Regions from separate parts of the Anoxybacillus kestanbolensis genome, predicted to be linked through region 1. Evidence: a T-box and tRNA genes for the amino acid it is inferred to sense, from the RefSeq annotation. Region 1 holds a T-box; the other holds one or more tRNA genes.

Region 1 (15,018 bases):
TGATGAACCGTTAAACATCGACTGGGACGGCAACGAACTGTTGTTGTCGGACGTATTAGGCACAGAAGATGACGTCATTACGAAAGATTTAGAAGCAAATATTGACCGAAACTTATTATTTCGTGCGCTCGATCAATTAAGCGATCGAGAGAAACAAATTATGGAACTTCGCTTCGGGCTAAGTGGTGGAGAAGAAAAAACACAAAAAGATGTCGCGGACTTGTTAGGCATTTCCCAATCGTACATTTCCCGTTTAGAAAAGCGAATTATTAAACGATTGCGAAAAGAGTTTAACAAAATGATGTAATGCATATTTTTCCCTTCGAAGGAGATACTGAAAGCTGACAGCATCTCCTGCAAGGAGGGAAAGACATGGCAAGAAACAAAGTTGAAATTTGCGGCGTTGATACATCGAAACTTCCAGTACTGAAAAACGAAGAAATGCGTGAACTATTCCGCCAAATGCAAGCCGGTGACATATCGGCACGCGAAAAATTAATCAACGGGAATTTACGGCTAGTATTAAGCGTCATTCAGCGATTTAACAATCGTGGTGAATATGTCGACGATTTGTTTCAAGTCGGCTGTATCGGACTTATGAAATCGATTGATAATTTTGATTTAAGTCAAAACGTGAAATTTTCAACGTATGCTGTACCGATGATTATTGGTGAAATCCGCCGATATTTACGTGACAATAACCCGATTCGCGTGTCCCGCTCGTTGCGCGATATTGCATACAAAGCGCTACAAGTGCGCGAAAAAATGATGAGTGAAACAGCAAAAGAACCGACAGCAGAAGAAATTGCAAAAATTTTAGACGTCCCACACGAAGAAATTGTGTTTGCATTGGATGCGATTCAAGATCCTGTTTCCTTATTTGAACCGATTTACAACGATGGTAGCGACCCAATTTATGTGATGGACCAGCTGAGTGATGAGAAAAACCGTGATATAAATTGGATTGAGGAAATCGCGCTGAAAGAAGGGCTACGTCGGCTAAATGAGCGCGAAAAAATGATTATTCGCAAACGATTTTTTCAAGGGAAGACACAAATGGAAGTGGCCGAAGAAATCGGGATTTCCCAAGCGCAAGTATCTCGTTTAGAAAAAGCGGCCATTAAACAAATGAATAAAAATATTCAATGGTAACATCCCCCACACAGCTGGGGGTTTTTCTATGCTTTCAACATGACTACAACCTTCGATTTACGCATACATATAGGAGATAGAAAGAAGAAAAGGAGCGGGGGAACATGGTGAAAATTTCTGAACTCCAACAAAAAGACGTCGTCAATGTCGCAAACGGCAAACGGCTTGGAAATATTGGAGATATTGATATTAATTTAACGACCGGTCAAATTGAAGCTATCATCATTATCGGTGCAGGGAAGGTGCTCGGTTTATTTGGACGAACGGATGAAATTATTATTCCGTGGCGCGATATTGTGAAAGTTGGTGCCGACGTCATTCTCGTTCGATTAGATGGCGATGAATAATTCACGTTTTCGGCAAGCTGTGATAAAATAGGAAAAAAAGTGATAAAATTGTACAAAGGATGTCGAACGATGAATGAAATATTTCGACAAGCGCACGAGTCGTTGCTTTTGTTTGATGGATGGGAAAATGTGAGCGTTGCGTTTACGACAAAACGAGGCGGAGTGAGCACAGGGGCGTTTGCCACGTTAAACCTCGGCATGCATGTCGCAGACGATTGCGATGTCGTATATGAAAATCGAAAAAAAGTAGCCGAGCAGTTAAACGTTTCGCTTGATCGCTGGGTATGTGCCGATCAAGTGCATGGCGTACACATCGAAAAAGTGACGAACAATCATGCAGGAAAAGGGGTACGCGCGTACGATACCGCTGTGCCTCATACAGACGGGCTGTATACGAACGAACGACAACTGATGTTGGCGCTTTGTTTTGCGGATTGCGTTCCGCTTTACTTTTTTTCGCCAAGTAAAAAGCTAATTGGACTTGCACATGCCGGCTGGAAAGGGACGGTGCATAACATCGCGGGTGAAATGGTGAAACGATGGAACGAAGAAGGGGCTGATGATATTTACGTCGTCATCGGTCCGTCGATCGGCCGTTGTTGTTACGTCGTCGATGATCGCGTCATTGAATTCGTTCAAAAGGCGCTAGTCAACTCGCCACAATCTCTTTATAATGAAACAAGTAAGGGACAGTATGCGCTCGACTTAAAAGAAATGAATAAACAGCTTTTGCAACAAGCAGGTGTTCCGAGCGAACGTATCGCTGTTTCATCGTATTGCACAAGCTGTGAGCAGTCATTATTTTTCTCTCACCGACGCGACGGTGGCAAAACAGGAAGAATGATGGCGCTTATTGGCTGGAGGGAATGATATGTCGGTCAAACAACGGTTACAAACAATTCAACAACATATTGCTAAAGCGTGTGAAAAAACAGGACGAAACGCATCAGACGTTCAAATTGTGGCAGTGACAAAATATGTCAGCATCGCGCGAGCAAAAGAGGCGATCGATGCGGGCATCGTTCATTTAGGCGAAAGTCGTACCGACGGTTTTTTACAAAAATACGAAACAATCGGAAAAGAAGCAACATGGCATTTTATCGGCACGTTGCAATCAAGAAAAGTGAAACAAATCATCGATTACGTTGACTACGTTCATTCGCTCGACCGTCTTTCATTAGCGGAAGAAATTAACAAACGAGCGAATCGAACGATCAAATGTTTCGTGCAAGTCAATGTTTCAGGGGAGCAATCGAAACACGGGCTAGCGCCAAAAGACGTATTGCCGTTTATTGAAACATTATCTGCTTTTTCACGTATTGAAGTTGTCGGATTAATGACGATGGCGCCATATACGGACGATGAGGCGACGATTCGTCGCTGTTTTCGGACGTTGCGCGAGTTAAAAGAACAAGTACAAGAAAAACAATTGCCGCACGCCCCTTGTACACAATTGTCCATGGGGATGTCAAACGACTACGTAATTGCGGTCGAAGAAGGAGCAACGTTTCTTCGCCTCGGTACATGTCTTGTCGGTGAAGAGGAGGTGGAATGATGGGATTTGTGAAAAAAATTCGCGATTTTTTCGATTTAGATGAAGAAAAATGGGAAGAAGATGAATACGAGGAAGAAGAAGTCGTTCAACAACCGAAAGCCGAACAAAAACAAAATGTTGTGAGTTTACAAAGTGTACAAAAATCATCCAAGCTCGTCTTATTTGAGCCGCGCGCATATGCGGAAGTACAAGAAATTGCCGACCATTTAAAAAATCGGCGTGCTGTCGTCGTAAACGTTCATCGTGTTGACCGTGATCAAGCGCGGCGCATTGTCGACTTTTTAAGCGGAACGGTGTATGCGATTGGCGGAGACATTCAACAAGTCGGCTCTACCATTTTTTTATGCACGCCGGATAATGTAGATGTAAGTGGATCCATTTCGATCGTTTCTGACGATGAACCGACAATAAAGAGGTGGTAATTTTGTATCAAATAGCAAATTTTCTAGCAACCGTCATTGAAGTATATTCGTACGCGATTATTGTTTACATTTTAATGTCATGGTTTCCAAATGCGCGTGAAACAAAAATTGGTCAATTTCTCGCCAACATTTGTGAGCCGTATTTAGAGCCGTTTCGTCGCTTTATTCCACCGATTGGCATGATCGACATTTCTCCGATCGTCGCCTTGCTTGTGTTACGTTTTGCGACGGCGGGCGTTTACGGATTAGTCGACATGGTCATTCGAGGGTTGTAATGGATATTTATCAACATTTTCGCAAGGAAGAGCATCATTTTATTGATCTCGTTTGCGAATGGAAGCGGCTTGTCACGGAACAATATGCTCCGAAGCTCACAGATTTTTTAACTCCGCGCGAACAACAAATCGTCCGCTCGATTGTCGGCCATCACGATGAAGTGCACGTTGCCTTTTTTGGTGGCTCATCATCTGTTGAACGAAAGCGAGCACTGCTATATCCGACTTACATGCAACCGAATGAAGATGATTTTCAACTATCGTTGTTTTCCGTTCGCTATCCAAAAAAATTTGTTACACTCGGGCATCGTGACGTGCTCGGTGCCCTTTTGTCACTCGGTGTGAAGCGTGAAAAATTTGGCGATATCGTCATCGTTGATGATATCATTCAGTTTGTCGTCGCTAAAGAAATTGCACCGTTTGTGAAAATGAACGTCACAACGATTGGAAAAGCAAAAGTATCGTTAGAAGAACAACCGCTTTCGCAACTTCTCGCTGTGAAAGAAGAATGGGAAGAAGAAACTTTTACCGTTTCTTCTTTGCGACTTGACGCCATTTTAGCGCAATGTTTTCGCATATCACGCCAAAAAGCACAAGCTTGCATTGCCCAAAACTTCGTGAAAGTGAATTGGAAAACGGTTGACCAAGCTCATATGGAGTGCCAAGAAGGTGATTTATTGTCGTTACGCGGGTATGGGCGCTGCCGACTGCAAGCGATTGTCGGTCAAACAAAAAAAGAAAAATGGCGCATCGTTGTCGAAAAAGCAAAATAAAAGAAGGATTTTCGCAAAACATGTCGAAACATACGGTACGTACATAAGATGGAGGTGGGCCGCATGCCGTTAACGCCGTTAGATATTCATAATAAAGAATTTAGCCGAGGCTTTCGCGGATATGATGAAGATGAAGTGAACGAGTTTTTAGATCAAGTCATTAAAGACTATGAAATGATTTTGCGTGAAAAAAAGCAGCTTGAGGAAAAAGTGCGAGAGCTGACGGAAAAACTCAACTATTTTACAAATATCGAAGAAACGTTAAATAAATCGATTTTAATTGCGCAAGAAACAGCCGAAGAAGTGAAGCGAAACGCGCAAAAAGAAGCGAAGCTCATCATTAAAGAGGCGGAGAAAAATGCGGATCGCATCATTAGTGAGGCGCTCGCAAAAACGCGAAAAATCGCGATGGAAGTGGAAGAACTAAAGCGTCAAGCGAAAGTGTTCCGCAATCGTTTTAAAATGTTAATTGAAGCGCAGCTCGATATGTTAAATAGCGGCGACTGGGATCATTTATTAGATTACAAACTTGATGATGAAGCGGTGCAAGAAATAACAGAGTCTTGACGATGGCTATTGTGATTGCCTATAATATCGATTACAGTTATATCGCAAAAACGATGAAGGGGACAGTAGTTCTTTCATCAGCTTATTACAGCGAGCCGAGGGCGGTGGAAGCTCGGCATAAGCGAAAGAATGAAAATCACCCCGGAGTTCCGTGCTGAACAAATAGTAGGCCACGGCGCGTCATTCCCGTTACGAATGTCAAGTGGGCTATGTTTACATAGTCAACAAGGGTGGTACCGCGAGACCTTCTCGTCCCTTTTGGGCATGAGAAGGTTTTTTATTTACATAAAAGGAGGTAAACAAAATGGATTACAAAGATACGTTACTCATGCCAAAAACCGATTTCCCGATGCGCGGAAATCTTCCACAACGTGAACCACAAATGCAAGCAAAATGGGATGAAATGGACATTTATCGAAAAGTGCAAGAGCGTACAAAAGATCGCCCGCTTTTCGTATTGCATGACGGACCGCCGTATGCGAACGGCGACATTCATATGGGACATGCCCTTAATAAAATTTTAAAAGACTTTATCGTTCGCTATAAGTCAATGAGCGGCTATTGTGCTCCGTACGTACCGGGCTGGGATACGCACGGCTTGCCAATTGAAACGGCGCTGACGAAAAATAAAGGCGTCAATCGGAAAGAAATGAGCGTTGCGGAATTCCGCAAGCTATGTGAGCAATATGCATACGAGCAAATTGACCGCCAGCGCGAGCAATTTAAACGCCTTGGTGTGCGCGGTGATTGGGACAATCCTTACATTACGTTAACGCCAGAATATGAAGCACAACAAATTAAAGTATTTGGCGAAATGGCGAAAAAAGGATTAATTTATAAAGGATTAAAACCTGTGTATTGGTCTCCATCAAGTGAATCGGCGCTTGCCGAAGCGGAAATCGAGTACAAAGACAAACGTTCCCCATCGATTTACGTCGCTTTTCCTGTCAAAGACGGAAAAGGGGTGCTTAATGGCGATGAAAAAATCGTCATTTGGACGACAACGCCATGGACGATTCCAGCGAACTTAGGTATCGCTGTTCATCCACAGTTGCAATATAGCGTCGTTGAGGCAGATGGTGGCAAATACGTCATTGCATCGGAGTTATTACAATCGGTACAAAAAGAAATCGGCTGGGAGCATGTGACTGTATTAAAAACAGTGAAAGGAAGCGAACTCGAATACGTCGTTGCGAAACATCCGTTTTACGACCGCGATTCGCTCGTCATTTGTGGCGAACACGTCACAACAGACGCCGGAACCGGTTGCGTTCATACGGCCCCAGGACACGGGGAAGACGACTTTATCGTCGGTCAAAAATACGGCCTCGGTGTTCTTTGCCCTGTCGATGAACGCGGCTATATGACGGAAGAAGCGCCAGGGTTTGCTGGCATGTTTTACGATGACGCGAACAAAGCGATTACAGAAAAGCTACAAGAAGTAGGTGCTTTATTAAAACTATCGTTTATTACGCACTCGTATCCGCACGATTGGCGGACGAAGCAACCGACAATTTTCCGTGCGACAGCTCAATGGTTTGCGTCCATCGACAAAATTCGTGATCAATTATTGAAAGCTGTCGAAGAAACGAAATGGGTGCCAGCATGGGGTGAAATTCGCATCCACAACATGATTCGCGATCGTGGCGACTGGTGCATTTCGCGCCAACGTGCGTGGGGCGTACCGATTCCAGTCTTTTATGCGGAAAACGGTGAACCGATTATTACAGACGAAACGATTGAACACGTATCGAACTTGTTCCGCCAATACGGTTCAAACGTTTGGTTTGAGCGCGAAGCGAAAGATTTGCTCCCAGAAGGGTTTACGCATCCAGGTAGCCCGAACGGACGCTTTACGAAAGAAACAGATATTATGGACGTTTGGTTCGACTCTGGTTCTTCTCATCAAGCGGTATTAGAAGAACGGGACGATTTACAACGTCCAGCAGATCTTTATTTAGAAGGGTCCGACCAATATCGCGGCTGGTTTAACTCATCGCTCTCCACCGCGGTTGCAGTTACCGGAAAAGCGCCGTATAAAGGCGTATTAAGCCATGGCTTCGTACTAGATGGCGAAGGACGAAAAATGAGCAAATCGCTCGGCAACGTCGTCGTACCAGCAAAAGTCATGGAACAGCTTGGTGCCGACATTTTGCGTCTTTGGGTTGCTTCTGTCGACTATCAAGCGGACGTACGCATTTCTGACAACATTTTAAAACAAGTCGCAGAAGTATATCGTAAAATTCGCAACACGTTCCGTTTCATGCTCGGGAACTTATTCGATTTCAATCCTGCAGAACATACGGTAGCGATCGAGCAGTTGCGCGAAGTGGACCGTTACATGCTCATTAAATTAAATCGTCTCATCGAAAAAGTAAAACAAGCGTATGAAACGTATGAATTTGCGACGATTTACCATGAAATAAACAACTTCTGCACCGTCGATTTAAGCGCTTTTTACTTCGATTTTTCAAAAGACGTGTTGTACATCGAAGCAGCCAATAATCATGAACGTCGTTCAATTCAAACGGTGTTGTATGAAACGCTTGTAGCGTTAACGAAACTTGTTGCGCCAATTTTACCGCATACGGCAGATGAAGTGTGGTCGTACATTCCACACGTTAAAGAAGAAAGCGTACAGCTTGTCGATATGCCAGAATCCGTGCACATTGATGATGTCGATCGCATCGTTAAAAAATGGGATGCGTTTATGGAATTGCGCGACGAAGTATTAAAAGCGCTAGAAGTGGCGCGCAATGAAAAACTAATCGGCAAGTCGCTAACGGCGCACGTCATTTTATATCCGACGGACGACACGAAAGCGCTCATCGATTCAATTGAAGAAGATATGAAACAGCTATTAATCGTTTCAGCGTTTTCAATTGGTGGAACGTTTGCTGATGCACCGAGCGAGGCGCAAACATTTACGAAAACAGCGATTGTCGTCAAACAAGCGGAAGGAAAAACGTGCGCACGTTGCTGGGTCGTTACACCGACAGTCGGCGAAGATGCAGACCACCCAGAGCTATGTCCACGTTGTGCGACAATTGTCAAGCAATAACACATATCCCCCCTCTCTTTCAAGGGGGGATTGTTTATGATAAAATGAAAAAGAATTTTGCTTTGGAGGGGTATAATGTTATATTATTTGCTTGCTTTTGTCGTGATATTGATTGACCAATGGACGAAATGGCTCGTCGTTCGCTATATGGAATTAGGCGAAAGCATTCCGATTATTGAAAACGTATTATACATAACGTCGCATCGTAATCGCGGCGCAGCATGGGGCATGTTGCAGGGGCAATTTTGGTTGTTTTATATCGTTACGGTTGTCGTTGTCGTCGGCATCGTCATATACATTCAACGGTTGCAACCGACGCAACGGCTGTTTGGCATCGCGCTTGGACTGATGCTTGGCGGCGCGCTCGGGAACTTTATTGATCGCGTATTTCGAAAAGAAGTTGTCGATTTTGTGCATACGTATATTTTCAATTATAGCTTCCCGGTTTTTAACGTCGCCGATGCAGCATTGACAATCGGTGTTGCGCTCATGTTTATTTATACATGGACCGAAGAAAAACAACGAAAGGGAATGAGCGATGGAGCAAATTCAACTCACGATTGAAGAACAACACGATGGAGAGCGCATTGATAAAGTCATTGCTGAACTAAATGAACAATGGTCGCGTTCTCAAGTACAACAATGGTTAAAAGAAGGGCATGTGCTCGTGAACGGTAAAGCGGTGAAACCGAACTACAAATGCCATGTCGATGATGAAGTGGTCATTTCCATTCCGAGTCCGGAGCCGTTAGATGTCGCACCGGAGCCAATTCCGCTTGATATTTATTACGAAGATGCGGACGTGCTCGTTGTCAATAAGCCGCGCGGCATGGTCGTTCATCCAGCGCCAGGGCATATGCACGGGACGCTTGTTAACGCGTTACTTGCACATTGTCAAGACCTTTCCGGCATTAACGGTGTGCTTCGACCGGGCATCGTTCATCGCATCGATAAAGATACGTCCGGTTTATTAATGATTGCCAAAAACGATTTGGCGCATGAGTCGCTTGTTAATCAACTTGTAAACAAAACGGTGACGCGCAAATATGTCGCGATCGTTCACGGTGTCATTCCGCACGATTATGGGACGATTGATGCCCCAATCGGGCGCGACCCACGCGATCGTCAAAGCATGGCCGTTGTGGAAAACGGAAAAGAAGCGGTGACACATTTTCGCGTCCTCGAACGATTTGAACATTATACGTTCGTTGAATGTCAGCTTGAAACAGGGCGGACGCATCAAATTCGTGTGCATATGAAATACATTGGCTATCCGCTTGCCGGAGATCCAAAATACGGTCCACGCAAAACGTTGCCGATTGACGGACAGGCGCTTCACGCTGGGGTATTAGGATTTCAACATCCGCGCACGGGCGAATATTTTCAGTTTGAAGCCCCGATTCCTCACGAATTTGAGCGATTGCTCGACATGTTGCGAAATAATCGTTGACAAACGGAAAAAAGAAAAGTACAATGAGTTCAAGTGAACAAAGACCTTTAAGTTCAGTCCCGTGAGGCTGAGAAGGTGTCGGATTTAGGTGACGTATGCCTACATATACCCTCTCGCCAAACGGTGAGAGGGTTTTTTGTATGGAGGTGGAACGATGCAAAAGGCAATTGTATTAGACGAACAAGCGATTCGACGCGCGTTGACGCGTATTGCTCACGAAATTATTGAGCGCAATAAAGGGATTGACGATTGCGTCCTCATCGGTATTAAAACGCGCGGCATTTACTTAGCAAAGCGATTAGCTGAACGCATTGAACAAATTGAAGGAACGTCTATTCCTGTTGGCGAGTTAGATATTACATTATACCGTGATGATTTAACAGTAAAAACAGACGATCGTGAACCGCTTGTGAAAGGAACGGACGTCCCGTTTTCCGTTACAAATCGAAAAGTCGTTTTAGTTGATGACGTATTATTTACAGGCCGAACGGTGCGCGCTGCCATGGATGCCGTTATGGATCTCGGTCGTCCGGCGCAAATTCAATTAGCTGTTCTCGTTGACCGCGGTCATCGCGAATTGCCGATTCGTGCCGATTTCGTCGGTAAAAACATCCCGACATCAAGCGCAGAAAGAATTGTCGTCGAATTAAAAGAAGTGGACGACATTGATCAAGTGAGCATACATGAATAAAGCACCCTTTTTAAAGGCAGTCCAGCGAGGCTGACAAAGGGGATTCGTTTCCTATACCCTCTTTGTGCCTTCGTACGGACAAAGAGGGTTTTTTAATAAAAAGAAAGGGAGAGAGAAGATGAATAAACCAGTATTAGACGTGAAAGATGTTCCTTCTTTCGGACAGCTTGTTACACTTAGTTTACAACATTTATTTGCGATGTTTGGTGCCACCATTTTAGTGCCATATTTGGTCGGGTTAAGTCCAGCGATGGCGCTCATTTCAAGCGGACTCGGTACAATCGCCTTTTTAATCGTGACAAAATGGCAAGTACCTGCTTACCTCGGCTCATCGTTCGCGTTTATTACGCCAATTATTGCAGCGAAAGCAGCTGGCGGTCCGGGTGCGGCGATGATCGGAAGTTTTTTAGCCGGTCTCGTATATGGCATCGTCGCTTTAGCGATTAAAAAAGCAGGTTATCGTTGGATTATGAATTTACTTCCACCGATCGTCGTCGGTCCGGTCATTATCGTCATCGGCTTAGGATTAGCAAACGTTGCCGTCAGCATGGCGATGAACGGCCCAGATGGAAAGTATAGCTTGACGCACTTTTCTGTTGCGGTCGTGACGCTTGCTGCGACGATTATGTTTTCGATTTTATCAAGAGGAATGTTTAGTCTCGTACCTGTTTTGATGGGCATTATCGTCGGCTACGTGTACGCGTTAGCTGTCGGCGTCGTCGATTTATCAGGGGTAGCAAAAGCAAAATGGCTTGAGATGCCTGATTTCTTGTTGCCGTTCGTTCATTACGATGTACGCGTGACGCTCGACATTGTGCTTTTGATGGTGCCTGTAGCCATTGTGACATTATCTGAACATATCGGTCATCAGCTCGTATTAAGCAAAGTCGTTGGGCGCGATTACATTAAAGAACCAGGTTTACATCGCTCGATTTTCGGTGATGGATTAGCGACGATGATTTCAGCCCTCATCGGCGGTCCGCCGAAGACGACATACGGAGAAAATATCGGCGTGTTAGCGATTACGCGCGTATATAGCGTATATGTGTTAGCTGGTGCGGCTGTGCTCGCGATCGCGTTCGGATTTTTAGGAAAAGTGACGGCGCTTATTAGCTCGATTCCGACGCCGGTCATGGGTGGCGTATCGATCTTACTGTTCGGAATTATCGCTTCTTCAGGTTTGCGCATGCTTGTCGATAGTAAAATCGACTTTGGTGACAAACGAAACTTAGTCATCTCATCAGTTATTCTCGTCATCGGCATCGGGGATGCGGTTGTGAAAGTATCAGAACAATTTGAAGTGCACGGTATGGCGCTTGCGGCAATCACAGGTATCGTATTAAACCTCATTTTGCCTGGTCGCCCGAAAGTGTCGGATAGCGTATTTGAACAAAAACATGATGTCGCATAACACACCTTTTAAAAGAAGTCCAGCGAGGCTTACAAAGGTGTACTAGAGGAAATCCGTTCATCGAAACGGTCTCTTTCCTCATGCTTGTAAACACCTTGCCTCGCTCGGCAAGGTGTTTTTTTACTAAAAAGGAGGAGTTTATATGCATTTACTAACGTTAGCAGAACTCTCGGTTGATGAAGTGCTCGCCATTTTGCATGAAGCGGAACGATTTGCGAACGGTGAAACGTGGAAAGTCAATAAACAAACGTTTGTCGCCAACTTATTTTTTGAACCGAGCACGCGCACAAAATGCAGTTTTGAAATAGCGGAACGAAAACTTGGGGTTGAAGTCATTCCGTTTGATGCAGAGATGTCGAGCGTCCAAAAAGGAGAAACGTTGTACGATACGATTCGGACGTTGCAAGCGATCGGTGTGGAAGCGGTCGTCATTCGCCATCCATCCGATCATTACTTTGAACCGTTGCGCCATACGATTGACATTCCGATCATTAATGCAGGCGACGGGTGCGGTCATCATCCGACGCAATCGTTATTAGATTTACTGACGATTCGTCAACAATTTGGCACATTTATCGGGCTGAATGTTGCCATTGTTGGTGACATTCGTCATAGCCGAGTAGCACGTTCGAATGCTGAAATATTAACAAGGCTCGGCGCAAACGTCTTCTTTTGCAGCCCTCCTGAGTGGCAAGATATAACGAATCCGTACGGCACATACGTCGATCTTGACACGGCAGTGAAAGAAGCAGACGTCGTCATGCTTCTTCGCATTCAGCACGAGCGTCATGAAGAAAAAATGGGATGGACGAAAGAGCAATATCATGAACAGTACGGTTTAACGATCGCGCGAGAAAAACAAATGAAAAACACGAGCATCATTTTACATCCGGCTCCAGTCAATCGCGATGTAGAAATCGCAAGTGAACTCGTTGAATGTGAACGATCACGCATTTTTAAACAAATGGAAAACGGTGTATACGTGCGCATGGCTGTTTTAAAACGAGCATTACAAAAAGGAGGAACGAAACATGGCTATCATTTTCAAACGTGCGCGTTTGCTTAATGAGCAAGGTGAACTTATACAGACGGATATAAAAGTTGCTGGAGGTCGTATCGTTCAAATCGCCCACGACCTTCATGCAGACGCCGATGATGAAGTCATTGATGTGGATGGGCAATTTGTCGCGCCAGGATTTGTCGACGTACACGTTCATTTACGTGAGCCGGGCGGCGAGCATAAAGAAACGATCGCGACAGGTACGCTCGCTGCGGCAAAAGGCGGATTTACAACGATTGCAGCGATGCCAAACACAAAACCAGTACCTGATACGAAACAACAAATGGAGTGGCTCGTCAACCGCATTCGCGAAACGGCGCACGTGCGCGTGTTACCGTATGCTTCGATTACAGTGCGCCAAGCAGGAAAACAGCTTGTCGATTTCGCGGCCTTAAAAGAAGCAGGAGCGTTCGCGTTTACAGACGATGGCGTGGGAGTGCAAAGCGCGCGCATCATGTATGAAGCGATGCAACAAGCGGCAGCTCTCGATATGCCTATTGTCGCACATTGTGAAGACGAAACGCTCACATATAAAGGATGTGTACACGACGGTTCATTTGCAAAACGGTATGGACTTTCTGGCATTCCTTCCGTTTGTGAATCGGTACATATTGCCCGCGATGTGTTGTTAGCCGAAGCGACCGGGTGTCACTACCACGTTTGTCATATAAGCACGAAACAGTCGGTGCGCATCGTGCGCGAGGCGAAACAAGCAGGAATTCGCGTCACTGCTGAAGTGACTCCGCACCATTTACTGCTTTGTGATGAAGACATCCCAATGTTAGATGCGAACTTTAAAATGAATCCACCGTTGCGAACGAAAGAAGATCAACAGGCGTTAATCGAAGGATTGCTTGATGGAACGATTGATTTTATTGCCACCGATCATGCGCCACACACAAAGGAAGAAAAAAGCGAAGGGATGGTGCTTGCACCGTTTGGCATCGTCGGATTAGAAACGGCCTTTCCGCTTTTATATACGCATTTTGTTGAAAAGGGAATATGCACGTTAAAACAGCTTGTTGACTGGCTTTCAAAAAAACCAGCCGAGACGTTTCGCATTGACGGCGGGGAACTAAAAGTTGGCGCCAAAGCAGATTTCGTCATTATCGATTTACATACCGAACAAGCCATTGATCCAAACACGTTTGTATCGAAAGGAAAAAATACACCGTTTGCAGGCTGGACATGTAAAGGGTGGCCAACGATGACGATTGTAGATGGAAAAATGGTTTGGCAGAAAGGAAGAGGAGAATGAAACGACAACTCATTTTAGAAGATGGTACACGTTTTGTTGGCGAAGCGTTTGGAAGTGAACGACAAACAGTCGGTGAAGTCGTTTTTAACACAGGAATGACAGGATATCAAGAAATTTTGACTGATCCGTCGTATTGTGGACAAATCGTAACGATGACATATCCATTGATCGGCAACTACGGCGTCAACCGCGACGATTTCGAATCGATCGAACCGCATGTGTTTGGGTTTATTGTGAAAGAAGCGTGCCTATCTCCGTCCAATTGGCGAAGTGAGCTAACGATTGACGAATATTTGCGCATGAAAAATATCCCCGGCTTAGCAGGTGTCGATACGCGGAAACTGACGCGCATCATTCGTCAATACGGCACGTTAAAAGGGATGATTTGCGACATGGACGTGTCTGTGACGGAGGCAGTCGCTTATTTAAAAGAAACGGAGCTTGCGCGCGATCAAGTGAAACGCGTATCGACAAAAAGCCCATACGTTAGCCCAGGGCGTGGCCATCGCATCGTTTTAATCGACTTTGGCATGAAGCATGGTATTTTGCGCGAATTAAATAAACGCCATTGCGATGTCATCGTGTTACCGTACAACGCAACGGCCGAAGAAGTATTGCAATGGCATCCCGACGGTGTCATGTTATCGAACGGACCAGGGGATCCGAAAGACGTACCAGAAGCGATTGACATGATTCAACACATACTTGGCCACGTTCCGCTTTTTGGCATTTGTCTCGGTCATCAACTATTTGCACTCGCTTGTGGGGCGAATACAGAAAAAATGAAGTTCGGTCATCGAGGTTCCAATCACCCTGTGAAACATCTCCAAACAGGAAAAGTAGCAATTACTTCACAAAATCACGGCTATACCGTTACAGAGCAGTCGCTTCGTCACACGCGGCTAGAAGTGACGCACATCGCATTAAATGACGGAACGATTGAAGGGCTTCGCCATCGCGACGTTCCTGCGTTTACCGTGCAATATCATCCGGAAG
Region 2 (15,018 bases), on a different contig from region 1:
CGAATCAAATTATGCGTCTTTGTGACATCTGGGCATGTAGCATCAATGGTGACAAGTCCTTTTTCTCTCGCTCGTTGTTTTACTTCAGGTGAAACGCCGTGGGCAGTGAAAATGACTGTGCCATGATCGATGTTTTCTAAAATTTCAAGTCGATTTGGCCCGTCAAGTGTAATAATTCCTTCTTCTTCAAACGCGTCCGTTACATGTTTATTATGAACGATCATACCTAAAATGTAGATCGGTCTTGGCAACGTCGGATCGAGCGCAGCGTTGCGGGCGATGACCATCGCATCAACGACTCCGTAACAATATCCGCGTGGCGTAATTTTAATCACTTCCATATGGATCGCTCCTTCTTGGCGTGTTTGTCGTCTTCATTATATAAAAGAAGAAGCGAACATACAAAAGTTAAATATATAGTTTTGGAACAGATTTCCCTTTTTCATCCGTTTGTTGTTGTTTTCGTTCTTTTACTGTTGGAACGGGGCGTTGTTTTCTCGTTATTTTTTGCTCCATTTGCTTCTCTGTTGTTGCTGCACTTGTTGCATTGGCTGTTTCAGTTGTTTCGTTTATGTTGTCAGATTGTTTCAATTCGCGAAAAATTCGCATCATCGATGGTACGCTTTTAATGAGTGGACCGTATTGTTGCACCATCGGGGTAATCGTTTGGACCATGTTTAACATTTTTTGTACATTTGTTAACATCGAATCAATGCTCGGTAATGCTCCTTGAGCACCGAAAGCTTGTGTAGGCAGTTGGCTGCCGAACAATCGTGAAAACATGCCTCCTTGTGCTTGCCGCATCATTGGTTGTTGCCACATAGATGGCATCGGTGGATGGGAAGGTGGAAACATAAATGGACGTCGCAATGAAGTTCCTCCTCTCTTTATGTGTTGTGCTTATTTCATCTATATTACGATATGCAAGAAAGCTCATATAGTTGAATGAACGATTGATGTTCGTATATAATATATAACTGGTCTATTTTTTTATTGAACTGAGAAAGGGGATGAGAAACGATGTTCGAGCGTTTTCCGTTTCATCCGTTTATTATAGAGGCGATTCAACATTTAAAATTCCATAAACCGACACCGATTCAAGAGCGTGTCATTCCTGCTGTGTTGCGTGGTGAAAGCGTCATCGGCCAGTCGCAGACGGGAACAGGAAAGACGCACGCTTATTTATTGCCGATCATTCAGCGCATCGATCCGCGTGTAGCAGAAGTACAGGCGGTCATTACTGCACCGACGCGTGAATTGGCAACGCAAATTTATCATGAAGTGTTAAAAATCACAAAGTTTTGTCCGAATGATCACCGCATTACAGCCCGTTGTTTTGTTGGCGGAACAGATAAGTTGCGTTCGATTGAAAAGCTGAAAACACAACCTCATCTTGTCATTGGTACACCGGGGCGCATTGATGATCTTGTTCGCGAACAAGCGTTATTTGTTCATACTGCCCGCATGCTCGTCGTTGACGAAGCAGATGTGATGCTTGATATGGGGTTTATTGTAGATGTCGATCGCATCGCGGGTCGTATGCCTGAAAATTTACAAATGCTCGTCTTTTCTGCTACTGTTCCAGAGAAGTTGAAGCCGTTTTTGAAAAAGTATATGGAGAATCCGACTCATATTCATATCACCCCAAAACAGATCGCAGCACAAACGATTGAACATATTTTAATTCCGTTGCGTCATCGCGACCGTTTACAACTTTTACATGACGTGTTAGTGAGCTACAACCCATATTTAGCGCTTGTGTTTGTCAATACAAGAAAAACAGCTGACGAGGTGGCGAACGGCTTAATTGATAAAGGATTAAAAGTAGGTGTGTTACACGGAGATTTATCACCACGTGAACGGAAAAAAATGATGAAAGCGATTCGTGATTTACAATTTCAATATATTGTTGCAACTGATTTAGCGGCGCGCGGAATTGACATTGAAGGCGTCAGTCACGTCATTAACTATGAATTGCCGTCAGACCTAGATTTTTACGTTCATCGCGCTGGGCGAACAGGACGTGCCGGTTATGAGGGGATTGCTGCAACGATTTATGAAGCATCCGATCAACATGCGTTAGTTAAGTTAGAAAAGAAAGGGATTCATTTTCTCCATCGTGATTTGCGTCAAGGTGAATGGATCGAGCTTGATGCATGGAACGGACGGAAAAAAGAGAAAAAAGTCGATGAAGTGGAACAACTCGTTGAAAAAATAGCGAAAAAACAAAAGAAAGTAAAACCAGGATATAAGAAAAAATTGCGAGAGCAGTTAAAAAAACAAAGAGCGAAAAAGAAATAAGGGAGAGAAGAACGTGTTAAAAATTGGTTCGCACGTATCAATGAGCGGAAAAGAGATGTTGCTAGCCGCGAGTAAAGAGGCGGTATCGTATGGGGCAAATACGTTTATGATTTATACCGGAGCGCCACAAAACACGAGACGGAAACCAATCGAACAGCTAAACATTGAAAAAGGACTTGCCCATATGAAAGAACATGGGATTGATGAAATTGTTGTACATGCCCCGTACATTATTAATATCGGTAATACGACTAATGCCAATACATTTTCTTTAGGTGTTTCTTTTTTACGTTCAGAAATTGAACGAACGGAAGCAATTGGCGCCAAGCAGCTTGTTCTTCATCCGGGAGCGCACGTTGGCGCAGGTATTGAAGCAGGAATTGAAAAAATTATTGAAGGATTAAACGAAGTAATTACAACTGACCAACAAGTACAAATTGCTTTAGAAACGATGGCGGGAAAAGGGTCAGAATGTGGAAGTCGTTTTGAAGAGTTAGCGAAAATCATTGACGGTGTGACACATAACGACAAATTGTCTGTCTGCTTTGACACGTGCCACACGCACGATGCCGGGTACGATATTGTTCATGATTTTGATGGAGTATTAGATGAATTCGATCGCATTATTGGGCTTGACCGTCTCAAAGTATTGCACATTAATGATAGTAAAAATGCTTGTGGAAGCCGTAAAGACCGTCATGAAAATATCGGCTTTGGTTATATCGGTTTCGATGCGCTCAATTATATAGTGCATCACCCACAGCTTACGCACGTGCCAAAAATTTTAGAAACGCCATATGTCGGTGAGAAAACGTCTGCGAAGCCGCCATATAAATTCGAAATTGCTATGTTGCGTGCACAACAATTCGATCCAAATGTTCGTGAAAAAATTGTTGAGTAGAAGGCTGTCATCGGCAGCCTTCTTACTGTATAAATTGACGAATGAACTCATTGGCTTGCTTGGCGAGTTGTGGTGATGTGCGATGGGCGAGTTCGCGAATCCAATTTTTTCTCGCTTGTTCGTTAAACACATCAATCGTTTTCTCGCGCATCATTTGAACAATCGTTTCCGCATCTTTCGGTGAAAGCGAAACGTTATATTCTTTTGCATACATCATCAACTCATTTGCGGTAATGGATTTCATTTTATGTTGGACGATTTTATGATATACATTCACGTAACATCCCTCCTTGTTTACGATATGAGCGGGAAAAGGAAGGTGTGCAATGATATAATAAAATAGATGAATGGGGAGATTTGGATGAAAAGACAACATAAAAAAGAGACGATTAGCCATTTGTTGTATCGTCTTGTGATGATGACGATTGGTGCCACGCTTGCAGCGGTATCCATCGAGCTGTTTTTAGTGCCAAATGAAGTTATTGACGGTGGGGTAATCGGTATTTCCCTTATTCTTGATCGCATTCTTCCAAATTACGCATGGTTGAACTTTGCGACACTTGTCGTTTTGTTGAATACACCATTTATGTATTTTGGTTATAAACAGATCGGAAAAACGTTCATGCTTTCCTCACTCTATTCTATCGTTGTGTTAGCTGTGATGGAACGATTGTTTCACCATGTATCTCCATTTACAATAGATTCCATTTTAGCGACAGTATTTGGCGAGCGATTCTTGGTGCGGGTGTGGGATTTGTTATTCGTCATGGAGGTTCGTTAGATGGAACAGAAATTTTAGGTATTTTAATGACGAAAAAATTGCCGTTTTCTGTCGGTGAGTTTGTTATGTTTACAAACATTTTTATTTTTACATGGGCTGCGTTTGTATTCGGACCGAAGCAAGCGATGTACTCTGTTTTAACTTATTATATCGCTTTTAAGACGATTGATACGGTTATTCAAGGGTTAGATGAAACAAAGGCAGTTTTGATCGTATCAGACCGTTATGAAGAAGTGTCGGATGCCATTTTAAATCGACTCGGACGCGGGACGACAAAGTTGATGGGAAAAGGCGGATATACGGACGAGCAAAAAGAAGTCATTTATGCGGTCGTGACACGTTTAGAAGTGACGAAGCTGAAGTCGATTGTATACGAAGTTGACGAAAATGCTTTTATTACCATTATGAACACACAAGAAGTACGTGGGGCGAAATTTAAGTCTGCTATTCATTAATGAAAATAAATGCGCTATACTATGAATCGGAATCATTTTGAATTAAGGTGGTCAAACGATGGACGATATTTTGCGTGTTGAAGATGTTTCGTTTCGGTATGATGATGAAGATGTATTGCAACATATTAATTTTCGCATTCCAAAAGGCGCGTTCGTCGGTTTAGTTGGTCCGAATGGGTCAGGGAAATCGACATTGTTAAAATGTGTTTTACGATTGTTAAAACCACAAACGGGGAGAATTTTTTTGTTCGGCACGCCGATTGAGCAGTTTAAAGATTGGCATAAAATCGGTTTTGTATCTCAAAAAGCAAACAGTTTTAATACTGGATTTCCTGCAACCGTATATGAAGTTGTTGCAAGCGGTTTAACAGGAAAGCTCGGTTTATTTCGTCGGTTAAGTAAAAACGACGAAAAAGCGATATACGAAGCGATTGATGCAGTTGGCATGAGCCCATTTATCCAGCGTAATATCGGTGAACTGTCGGGCGGTCAACAACAACGTGTATTTATCGCTCGGGCTATCGTATCGCAACCAGAGTTTTTAATTTTAGATGAACCGACTGTCGGGGTTGATGTACATCATGTGCAAAGTTTTTACGATATGCTTGCCCGATTAAATAAACAACATCATATGACGTTGCTTCTTGTTACTCACGATATCGGAACAATTACGGAAAAGGTGACGCATGTCGCATGTTTAAACAAACATTTACATTTTCATGGTAGTGTGCAACAGTTTGCACAGTTAAAAACAGAAGATGTCGCATCCTTTTATGGGCATCATCTTCATTTACTTGCTCATGACCATGCGTAGAAAGGGGGGTGTGTATGTTAGAAGCTTTATTTCAATATGAGTTTTTACAAAACGCGTTTGTTGTCGGTATATTGATCGGATTTATCGCCCCACTTTTAGGTGTGTTCATTGTCGTCAGAAGGTTATCGCTTATTGCTGATGCGTTAAGCCATGTCACACTAGCAGGAATTGCAGCAAGCTTACTTGTGCAAAAAAATTTTTTTACGTTTGCAACATTAAACCCGATTTATATTGGCATGGCATTTTCCGTTGTTGGTTCGTTATTTATTGAAAAACTGCGTACGGTATATAAACATTATCAAGAATTAGCGATTCCGATCATTTTATCAGGAGGGATCGGTTTAAGCGTTATTTTCATTTCGCTTGCGGATGGTTTTAATACTGATTTGTTTTCATATTTATTCGGAAGTGTAAGCGCAGTAAGCCGAGCGGACGTATGGACGATTAGCATCATTTTTTTCATTGTGCTTACTGTCATTTTTCTGTTTTATAAAGAATGGTTTATTTTGTCATTTGACGAAGAATATGCACAAGCATCGGGAGTAAAAGTAAAGTCGCTCCATTTTGTTTTCATTGTGCTAGTCGCTCTTGTCATTGCTGCGTCGATGCGAATTGTCGGCATTTTGCTTGTTTCGTCACTCATGACGCTTCCTGTTGCCGCAAGTATTCGAATAGCGAAAGGATTTAAACAGGCGTTATGGTTTTCCGTTTTGTTCGGTGAATTTGCGGTCATTGTTGGACTATTTCTTTCCTATTACTTAAACTTAGCTCCCGGTGGAACAATTGTTTTGCTAGCGGTTTGCATATTAATTGGATCAATCATGTGGAAAAAATGGAAGAGAGGATGAAGAAGCGTGAACGTTTCTGAAGCGCTACGATTAATGAAAGAAAAGGGATTTAAGTATACAGGGAAGCGCGAGGAAATGCTTGAATTGTTTGCGAAAACAGATAAATATTTAACTGCAAAAGATGTGCTTGATGTAATGAAAGATCGGTATCCTGGACTTAGTTTTGATACCGTTTATCGCAACCTGGCACTATTCGTTGAGCTCGGTATTTTAGAAATGACTGAGCTATCTGGAGAAAAGCATTTTCGGTTTACATGCAACATGAGCCATCACCACCACCATTTTATTTGCATGACGTGTGGCAAAACGAAAGAACTTGTCACGTGTCCGATGAATGAATTAGCGGAAGACTTGCAAGGATACGCCATTTCAGGACATAAATTTGAAGTGTACGGCACGTGTCCGATGTGTCAACAACAAGCTGACGTGTAATGTCAGCTTGTTGTTGTAAGCAATTTTTCTACTTGTTGTTTTGCTTCGTGCCAGTTGTATACACGAATGACTCCTTTTGGTAGCGGACCACGATTGTAAGGAGTATCAAATAAAATGACAGGGATCATACATTGTTCCGCAATGTCGCATGCGTTATCGTATTTATCTTCAAAAAAAATGTCGATGTTGTATTTTTTCACAGCCTCAATTTTATTGTGCGAACCGATAAGCTCAATATGATGATAATGAACGCCTTGTTGTTGAAACCATTTTTCTGTTATTTCATATAAGTGACGACCTCGTGCACTAATGTAATATAGCTCATATTCATCTTTCCAGCTATTAATGACCTCTAGTGCTCCGTTCGCAAGAGGAGCTTCGCTATAAATGATCGGCTCATATCGTTCCATCCATTCGTTCAGTTCTTCTTCTGTCGTATCTAAAAAAGGAACTAAATCGTAGTCAGTAATATCATCGAGCGTTAAATTTTTTCGGAATGATTTGTTTAAATATGGAATAAACGTACTTGGACATGTGACTGTTCCATCAATATCGATTCCAAATCGTCGCTTGATCATTGTTTGCTCATCCTTTCATGTCGGGTGCTTCTTGCCCATTATAACATTGACATAAAGTAACATCTATAATGACGTATCGCTTATTGCATAATAATAGTGCTCCTCATTTTACGAAAGCGAGGGAATTGTTATGGACAATGAGCGTCAAGCGTATGACAACGCACGAATAGATACGGTTCCAAACATTGAGCAAGATTTTATGGAAGAAACAGCAGGTGAAATTGCTGAGCCGATTCGATTTTCTGACCGAGAAGTAGAGCGTGGAGAAAACGGTCGGGGGATAGGTTGGCTTGCACTTGCTTTATCGATTGTTTCTCTTTTCCTTATGCCAGTCATTATGGGGGCGGCCGGCATTATTTTCGGATTTATCGCTCGCCGTCGAGGAGCGGAAACGTTAGGAGCGTGGGCGATTGGAATTGGTGCTGTCTCCATCATTTTAAGCTTTTTCGTCCGATTTTGGTAAATAAGAGGGGAATGTCCCCTCTTATTTTTGTTTCCCTTTCGAGGCATATTCTTCCGCCAATTTATCGATTTCTTTTTTCAGCTCTTCCACCATCGTCTCTTCAGGTACTTTACGAACGATTTTTCCGTGGCGGAACAATAATCCTTCTCCACGTGCCCCTGCGATGCCGATGTCAGCTTCGCGTGCTTCTCCGGGCCCGTTTACTGCGCAGCCGAGAACTGCTACTTTAATCGGTGCTTTAATTTGGGCAATATACTCTTCAATTTCATTTGCAATGCTAATTAAATCAATTTCGATTCGCCCGCATGTCGGACAAGAAATTAACGTTGCAGCGTTCGCCGCAAGACCGAATGCTTTCAACAACTCGCGAGCCACTTTTACTTCTTCGACAGGATCGGCGCTAAGGGATACCCGTACGGTGTTACCAATTCCTTTACTTAAAATCGCACCAAGTCCCGCAGCACTTTTTACCGTTCCTGCGAATAACGTACCCGATTCCGTAATCCCAAGGTGTAACGGATAGTCAAATGCACGAGCGGCTTTTTCGTATGCTTCAATCGCTAAACGAACGTCGGAAGCTTTTAATGACACGATAATGTCTTGAAAATCGAGGTCTTCTAAAATGCGAATATGATGCAGAGCGCTTTCGACCATCCCATCTGCAGTAGGATAGCCGTATTTTTCTAAAATGCGCTTTTCAAGTGAACCAGCGTTGACCCCGATGCGAATCGGTACGCCACGTTCTTTCGCTGCTTTAACGACCGCTTCAACTTTTTCGCGTTTCCCGATATTTCCTGGATTAATGCGAATTTTATCCGCCCCGTTTTCAATCGCTTTTAAAGCAAGGCGATAATCAAAATGAATATCGACAACGAGTGGAATATTAATGCGCTTTTTTATTTCAGCAATCGCATCTGCTGCTCTTTCATCTGGGCAAGCGACGCGAACAATTTGGCATCCAGCTTCTTCAAGTCGATGAATTTGGGCAACAGTCGCATCGACGTCATGCGTTTTTGTTGTCGTCATGCTTTGAATGACAACCTCATTATTCCCGCCAATTGTAATGTTTCCAACACGAACAGGGCGGGTTTTCGAACGATGAATGATTTCACTCACGCGTCAATCGCTCCTTTAACGTATTAATCAAATCATTTTTTATTGTAGCAATGTTTCTTATTTGTTGACAACGTTTTTGCTATTTCTGTTTATAGAGTGGAATACGATACGTTTTGCCAGCTTGAAGGGAATGCGCATTTACATGTGGATTGAGCGCTTGAAAATCAGTAATGAGTTGATCGATGGGTACGGGCAATTTACCATTCATTTCACGTTCGATAATGGAGAGGAGCGTATCGCCACGTTGGACGGTTATTTCGCGATAAGGTAATTCGTTCGTCCGCTTGTTCGTTTTTTCCGCACGAATCGTATGAATCGTTCCGTCTGTTACATCATGGTAAGCAATCGCACATATAGCAATGAAGATAAGAAGGGTAACTACTTTTTTCATCCTATTTCCCCACCTGTCGTTCTTCTTTCTTCATGCATATGGCTTGTCCTTATCATATATGCACAAAAATTACACTTCTTTTACATCACTTCACATTTGTTTAACATCCCATTCATATTTTTTTAGTATTCTTTGTCTGTATTTGTCGAAGGGGGGATGTGCCGTGCCATTGAAAAATATAAAACCGCATATAAGAATATTTCGTATTCAACCATCACCGAAAGTAAAACAATGGTTATTAAAAATGAGTTTACAAAACCGTCTATTCATTTTATTTTTTAGTGTTCTAATTACTTCGCTTAGCATTGTGGGGATGATTGCTTATCATCAGGCGAAAGAAACGACTGTAAAAGCGATCGAAAACCGCCTTGAGAGAGAAGCGACGATGATGTTTGAAGTATTACGTAATTTGCTGTATATTCATGCCGGAAATGAAAAACTGTTTGACAAAAGTTTACGTTCTGCAATTAAGCAGCAAAGAGCAGAACTGATGCAAGATGGGTTAAGTGTAGATGTTTTTTTAATAAGTGATGGAAAAGTAAAAACATTTGAGCGAAATGAACAGCTGAACGTAACAAAATCGATCAAAGAAACGATTGTGAAACGAAAAAATGGCGTTTCGCATTTGGAGTGGAACGGACGTACATATACATTTGCATATAAGACGATTCAAGAATTAAAAGGAACATATGTCGTTGCTGTGCCGGATGAACAATTTATGAAGCCGATTCAACAGCTTGCCAAGTTAACAATTGTAACGATTATGATCAGCGTTATCATTTCAACGATCATGATTAAATGGTTAGTTAGTGGATTAACGAAGCCGATTGCTCACCTTCGTCATGCAATGAGTCGATTGTCGCGTGGAGATTTAACAATCAATGAGCAGATTTATTCAACTGCGCCGGAGATTGATTCACTTGCACGTAGCTTCCAACGGATGTTGACGAGCATGAAACATGTCATTTGCGAAATGAATGAAACGACGAGGCAGTTGGCCATGACAGGAGGAGACTCAAAGCATGTGTCTGAACACGCGATTGAGTCGAACGATCAGCTCATATCAGCCATTGCAACCGTAAAGCAAGGGGCAGAAGAAACAGCAAACGCTTCAGATGAAAGCATTCATCGGGTAGCTGAGATGAAAAAACGAATGCAACATGTGCTAACAAGCGTACAAAACATTTCAACAAGTGCGTTTGATATGAATAAATCTTCGGAAAGTGGCGAAAAGCGTCTGACGCATTTAATTGCTGATATTCACTTATTTGCTCAACAATTCAAAGAAGTAAACGATACGATTCAAAGTGTGAAACATCATTCCACGTCGATTACAAAAGTTGTCGATGTCATTCGCCAAATCGCTGAGCAAACGAAGTTATTAGCACTCAATGCCACAATTGAAGCTGCCCGTGCTGGTGAAGCAGGAAAAGGGTTCGCGGTTGTCGCTACAGAAGTGAGAAAGTTAGCGGAACATGCTTCGAAAGCAACGGAAGAAATTACATCATCCATTTTTGCGATGGAAGAAGTATCGATTCATGCGACGAATCAATTTGAAGGAATGGTCGAACATTTACAACATCAACTCATGTCTGCAAACGAAGCGAAACATTCATTTGACCATTTGTTGAAAGAAATTCAACGCGTCAATCGTAACGTAGCACAAATGGAAAATGAACTAGAGCAGTTTCAACAATTATTGCCGATGATCGAGACTGTAACGATGGCGTTTGCCTCCGTTGCCCAACAAACGCTTGCAAGTGCGGAAGAAATGATGTCGTTTTCGTATGACCAAACGAAGCAGATGAATGATATGTATCGTGTTGGTGAACGATTAAATGAATTATCGCAATCGTTATCTACAATCACTTCATCATTTAAACTATAAGAAGCAGGCGGATCAGCCTGCTTCTTTCATAGAAGGGAGTTCTTTAATGGAAGCGAACAAAATCGTGACAGAAACGAACCAGTCTAAAGCAACGGCATAAGGAACAACAATTTGCAACGATTCCATTATTGTAAAAAAGATAGTTGATAATGTAATCGAATAAGCGGAGATGCTCCACATATGACGGTACGTTCCACGCTTATTTAATGTGCCGCGAAAAATGAGACCGATGAATGCAAGAACGGTCACGTAAAGAAATTTACTTGTACATGTGAAAAAGTATAAAACAAAAAACGATAGTGAAATGACGATAGGAAGTAATGATTGCAACGTGCGTGTAAATTCATATACGTCTTTGTTTGTAAAGCGATCTACTTGCATGACGGCATACGGATACGATTGAACGTGGCCATTTACAACGAGCGAAAAGTCTTCTTTTAAAAACGCTACTGCATTTGTGTAGCGCGCTACGTCATCGGTAGTTAATGTACCTGTGCTATCTAATAAAATAGTCACGTCAGGATGTATGAGCTCAATTGGTTTTTTTTCGTCCGATGTCAATATGCCATCGACGACTTCAAATGGGGGAAGCTCCTCGCTCAATAGTTCGCGCGTTGAGTCGATCGTTTTGTTTATACTTATTATAAAATAAATAGCAATCGGCAACGTCGCAATAAGCGATAAAAAGAACACGTAACTAATCGCTTTTCCGATCGGATGAAAGCGAAAGCGGGCAATATGTACAGGCGAATAAAGACTTTGTAACAACCGTTTCCACATGATCATTCACATCCTTTAGGCATCATCATTTTTCATTCTACTTCTTTTTCTATTCGCTACACAACCATTTTGTCTCGTATTGACGCCTTTCATCATTTTTGCTAAAATTACCATCGGATATGATGGACCCTTAGCTCAGCTGGTTAGAGCGGACGGCTCATAACCGTCTGGTCGCAGGTTCGAGTCCTGCAGGGTCCATTTTCCTCGCTAAGTGAATTAGCGAGTTTTTTTGCAAATAATTTGAAACATTCGTTTTATTTTGGTACTCTTAAAGTAGGTTCACTTATGAAACTTTTCTGTTTCTAAATGTGATTGAACGGTTTCATTTGTGACCAATTACATAATAAATGAGGAGGAATGAAGTATGGCATTTGAATTACCACAATTGCCTTATGCTTACGATGCGTTAGAGCCACATATTGATAAGGAAACGATGAACATTCATCACACAAAACATCATAACGCATATGTAACAAACTTAAACGCAGCGCTTGAAGGTCATCCAGAATTACAAAGCAAAACAATCGAAGAGCTAATGGCTCATTTAAACGAGGTGCCGGAAAACATCCGTACAGCTGTTCGTAACAACGGAGGAGGGCATGCAAATCATTCGCTCTTTTGGACAATTCTTTCACCAAATGGTGGCGGTGAGCCTACAGGTGAATTAGCTGAAGCAATTAACAATACATTCGGCAGCTTTGAAAAGTTTAAAGAAGAATTTTCAAAGGCGGCTGCAACACGTTTTGGGTCTGGTTGGGCATGGCTTGTTGTGCACAACGGTCAGCTTGAGGTAACAAGTACACCAAACCAAGATACGCCATTAATGGAAGGTAAAACACCAATTTTAGGATTAGATGTATGGGAGCATGCATACTACTTAAAATACCAAAACCGTCGTCCAGATTATATTTCAGCGTTTTGGAATGTTGTCAACTGGGACGAAGTTGCCAAACGTTACGCAGCAGCAAAATAATGATGAAGAGCTCGGCAAATTTTGTCGAGCTCTTTTTGCATATCGCTACAAAAGAGTAGGCAAACTACTTGTCAAGAAAGGGAGTTTGCCTATGAACAGATGGAAACGAATCATCGCGCACATTCACACACATCGCCAATTGTTTCTTTTACTAGCAATCGGCGGATTGTATTCTCTTAGCATCGCTTTGTCCAATACGTTTGTAAACGTATATGTTTGGAAAAAAGTGAACAGTTTTCATGCCCTAGGTGTGTACAATTTAGCGATTGTCACATGGCAGCCGCTTGCATTTATCGTTGCTGGGAAAATCGCCAAAAAAATTGATCGCGTCATCGTTTTACGAATGGGCGTGACGTTTTTGGCACTCTTTTTTTTAGTCGTATTATTCAGTGGAAATCAAGCGATGAATCATTTGTTTTTCCTTGGTGGTTTGCTTGGTGTTGGTTATGGCTTTTATTGGCTTGCATTTAACGTATTAACATTTGAAATTACTGAGCCAAATACGCGCGATTTATTTAACGGGTTGCTTGGAGCGATGACATCTGTGGCAGGAATGATTGGGCCACCGCTAGCAGGATGGGTTATCGCTTCGAGTGAAAAGTTTACGGGGTACATGGCGATTTTTTTAGCTTCTTTATGTTTGTTTATTGCCGCGGTGATCCTCAGCTTCTTCCTACATCGACGAGGCTCATCAGGGCGATTCGCACTTCGTTCAGCATACGATGAACGAAAGAAAAACAAAAATTGGAAAATGATTACAAACGCCCACTTTTTTCAAGGATTTCGGGAAGGAACATTTGTGTTTATCGTTTCTATTTTTTTATTTATAACAACAGGAACAGAAAAAGCGCTTGGCGTATTTGGTTTTATTAACGCAGTTGTTTCCTTCATGACGTACTCGTTTGCATCCAAATATATAAAGCAACGCTGGCGATTGCGCGCGATTTTATTTGGTGGCGTGTTATTGTATGCTTCTGTTTTTTTACTCGTTTTTGATTTGTCGTACACAAAGCTGATGATATACGGTGCGCTTATTGCTGTTGGTTATCCGATTTTGCTTGTCCCGTATTTGTCGCTTACATTTGACGTCATTGGACAAAGCAATCACGCAAAGGAGTGGCGCATTGAATATATTGTGATGCGGGAATTGTTTTTGAATGGTGGGCGTGCTACATCTGTTCTGTTGTTTTTATTAGCCATTACGCTATTTGACGCAAAAGAAGCAATTCCATCACTAATGTTAATTGTTGGAGCCGGTCATTTAATTATTTATTTTTTTGTAAGACGCATTCGACTTTCAATGTAGAAATTTGCGAGCGTTTCTTTTACAATGAGAAGGAGCAAGTAAAGGAGGTGCTCGCACGTTTTGAAACAAATACAACATGCTCAAAAAGCGAAGAAAAAGAAAAAACGAATGCAGGTGCCATTTCGGTTAAACGTGCTATTTTTTATTGTATTTTTACTCTTTTCTGCGCTTATTTTACGATTAGGTGTCATCCAAATCGTTTATGGTGAGCAATATCGAAAAGAGGTTGAGCGAACGGAAAACGTCACTGTCAATACACCGGCGCCGCGTGGCAAAATTTATGACCGTAACTACCAAGTCGTTGTCGATAACGAACCGCTTCATGCGATTACGTATACGCGCACCCAAACAACAAAACCTTCGGAAATGATTGAAGTAGCAAAAAAGTTAGCAATGTATATTGAAAAGCCGACGGATCGTGTGACAGAGCGAGATATAAAAGACTATTGGATTTTAACAAATGAGGAGAAGGCGAAAGAAAAAATTACAGAAAAAGAATGGAAACAGTTTCGCGCTAAAAAGTTGAAAGATAAAGATATTTATCGACTGCAACTTGAGCGCATTACAGAAGAAGATGTAAAAGCAATTAAAGAAAAGGAGCTTGAAGTTGTCGCTATTTTTCGGGAAATGAATAGTGGATACGCGTTGACGCCACAAATGATTAAAAATGAAGGGGTAACGAATGAAGAATATGCGGTTGTTAGCGAGCATTTAGAAGAATTGCCAGGGGTAGATGTAACGACAGATTGGAATCGTCATTATGCATTTGGTGATACGTTTCGTACAGTGCTGGGAAATATTACATCATCGGAAGAAGGGTTACCGCGTGAAAAGCTTGACTACTATTTAGCACGCGATTATAGCCGTAATGACCGTGTAGGGAAAAGTTACATTGAAGCGCAATATGAAGATGTGTTACGTGGGCAAAAGGCAAAAATTAAAAATGTGACAGATAAAGCAGGCAACATTATTGAAACGATTGAAATATCGC

What was found. A T-box is a leader RNA that pairs with one kind of tRNA and senses whether it is charged. The one in region 1 lies ahead of ileS (isoleucine--tRNA ligase), so its partner is inferred to be a tRNA-Ile.
Region 2: it has a tRNA-Ile gene. The T-box ahead of ileS (isoleucine--tRNA ligase) is inferred to sense a tRNA for this amino acid. The anticodon was not compared.

What each region holds. Positions count from the first base shown of each region.
Region 1 is NZ_MQAD01000019.1:36,680-51,697, reverse strand. It holds gene sigE (RNA polymerase sporulation sigma factor SigE) at 1-307, shown strand, start outside; gene sigG (RNA polymerase sporulation sigma factor SigG) at 373-1,152, shown strand; gene BO219_RS10440 (YlmC/YmxH family sporulation protein) at 1,257-1,499, shown strand; gene pgeF (peptidoglycan editing factor PgeF) at 1,569-2,369, shown strand; gene BO219_RS10430 (YggS family pyridoxal phosphate-dependent enzyme) at 2,371-3,054, shown strand; gene BO219_RS10425 (cell division protein SepF) at 3,054-3,476, shown strand; gene BO219_RS10420 (YggT family protein) at 3,479-3,751, shown strand; gene BO219_RS10415 (YlmH family RNA-binding protein) at 3,751-4,524, shown strand; gene BO219_RS10410 (DivIVA domain-containing protein) at 4,588-5,091, shown strand; T-box leader at 5,136-5,351, shown strand; gene ileS (isoleucine--tRNA ligase) at 5,396-8,152, shown strand; gene lspA (signal peptidase II) at 8,228-8,716, shown strand; gene BO219_RS10395 (RluA family pseudouridine synthase) at 8,691-9,602, shown strand; gene pyrR (bifunctional pyr operon transcriptional regulator/uracil phosphoribosyltransferase PyrR) at 9,757-10,293, shown strand; gene BO219_RS10385 (solute carrier family 23 protein) at 10,412-11,704, shown strand; gene BO219_RS10380 (aspartate carbamoyltransferase catalytic subunit) at 11,847-12,770, shown strand; gene BO219_RS10375 (dihydroorotase) at 12,736-14,022, shown strand; gene BO219_RS10370 (carbamoyl phosphate synthase small subunit) at 14,019-15,018, shown strand, end outside.
Region 2 is NZ_MQAD01000005.1:702,945-717,962, reverse strand. It holds gene BO219_RS06095 (4-hydroxy-3-methylbut-2-enyl diphosphate reductase) at 1-341, opposite strand, end outside; gene vrrA (VrrA/YqfQ family protein) at 409-870, opposite strand; gene BO219_RS06085 (DEAD/DEAH box helicase) at 1,021-2,301, shown strand; gene BO219_RS06080 (deoxyribonuclease IV) at 2,315-3,202, shown strand; gene BO219_RS06075 (DUF2624 domain-containing protein) at 3,225-3,479, opposite strand; partial or broken gene BO219_RS06070 (YitT family protein) at 3,564-4,438, shown strand; gene BO219_RS06065 (metal ABC transporter ATP-binding protein) at 4,497-5,252, shown strand; gene BO219_RS06060 (metal ABC transporter permease) at 5,267-6,100, shown strand; gene BO219_RS06055 (Fur family transcriptional regulator) at 6,107-6,532, shown strand; gene BO219_RS06050 (5' nucleotidase, NT5C type) at 6,535-7,110, opposite strand; gene BO219_RS06045 (hypothetical protein) at 7,241-7,573, shown strand; gene ispG (flavodoxin-dependent (E)-4-hydroxy-3-methylbut-2-enyl-diphosphate synthase) at 7,595-8,689, opposite strand; gene BO219_RS06035 (type IV pilus assembly protein FimV) at 8,769-9,080, opposite strand; gene BO219_RS06030 (methyl-accepting chemotaxis protein) at 9,244-10,968, shown strand; gene BO219_RS06025 (DUF1189 domain-containing protein) at 10,981-11,754, opposite strand; tRNA gene BO219_RS06020 (tRNA-Ile) at 11,873-11,946, shown strand; gene sodA (superoxide dismutase SodA) at 12,113-12,721, shown strand; gene BO219_RS06010 (MFS transporter) at 12,813-14,027, shown strand; gene BO219_RS06005 (peptidoglycan D,D-transpeptidase FtsI family protein) at 14,088-15,018, shown strand, end outside.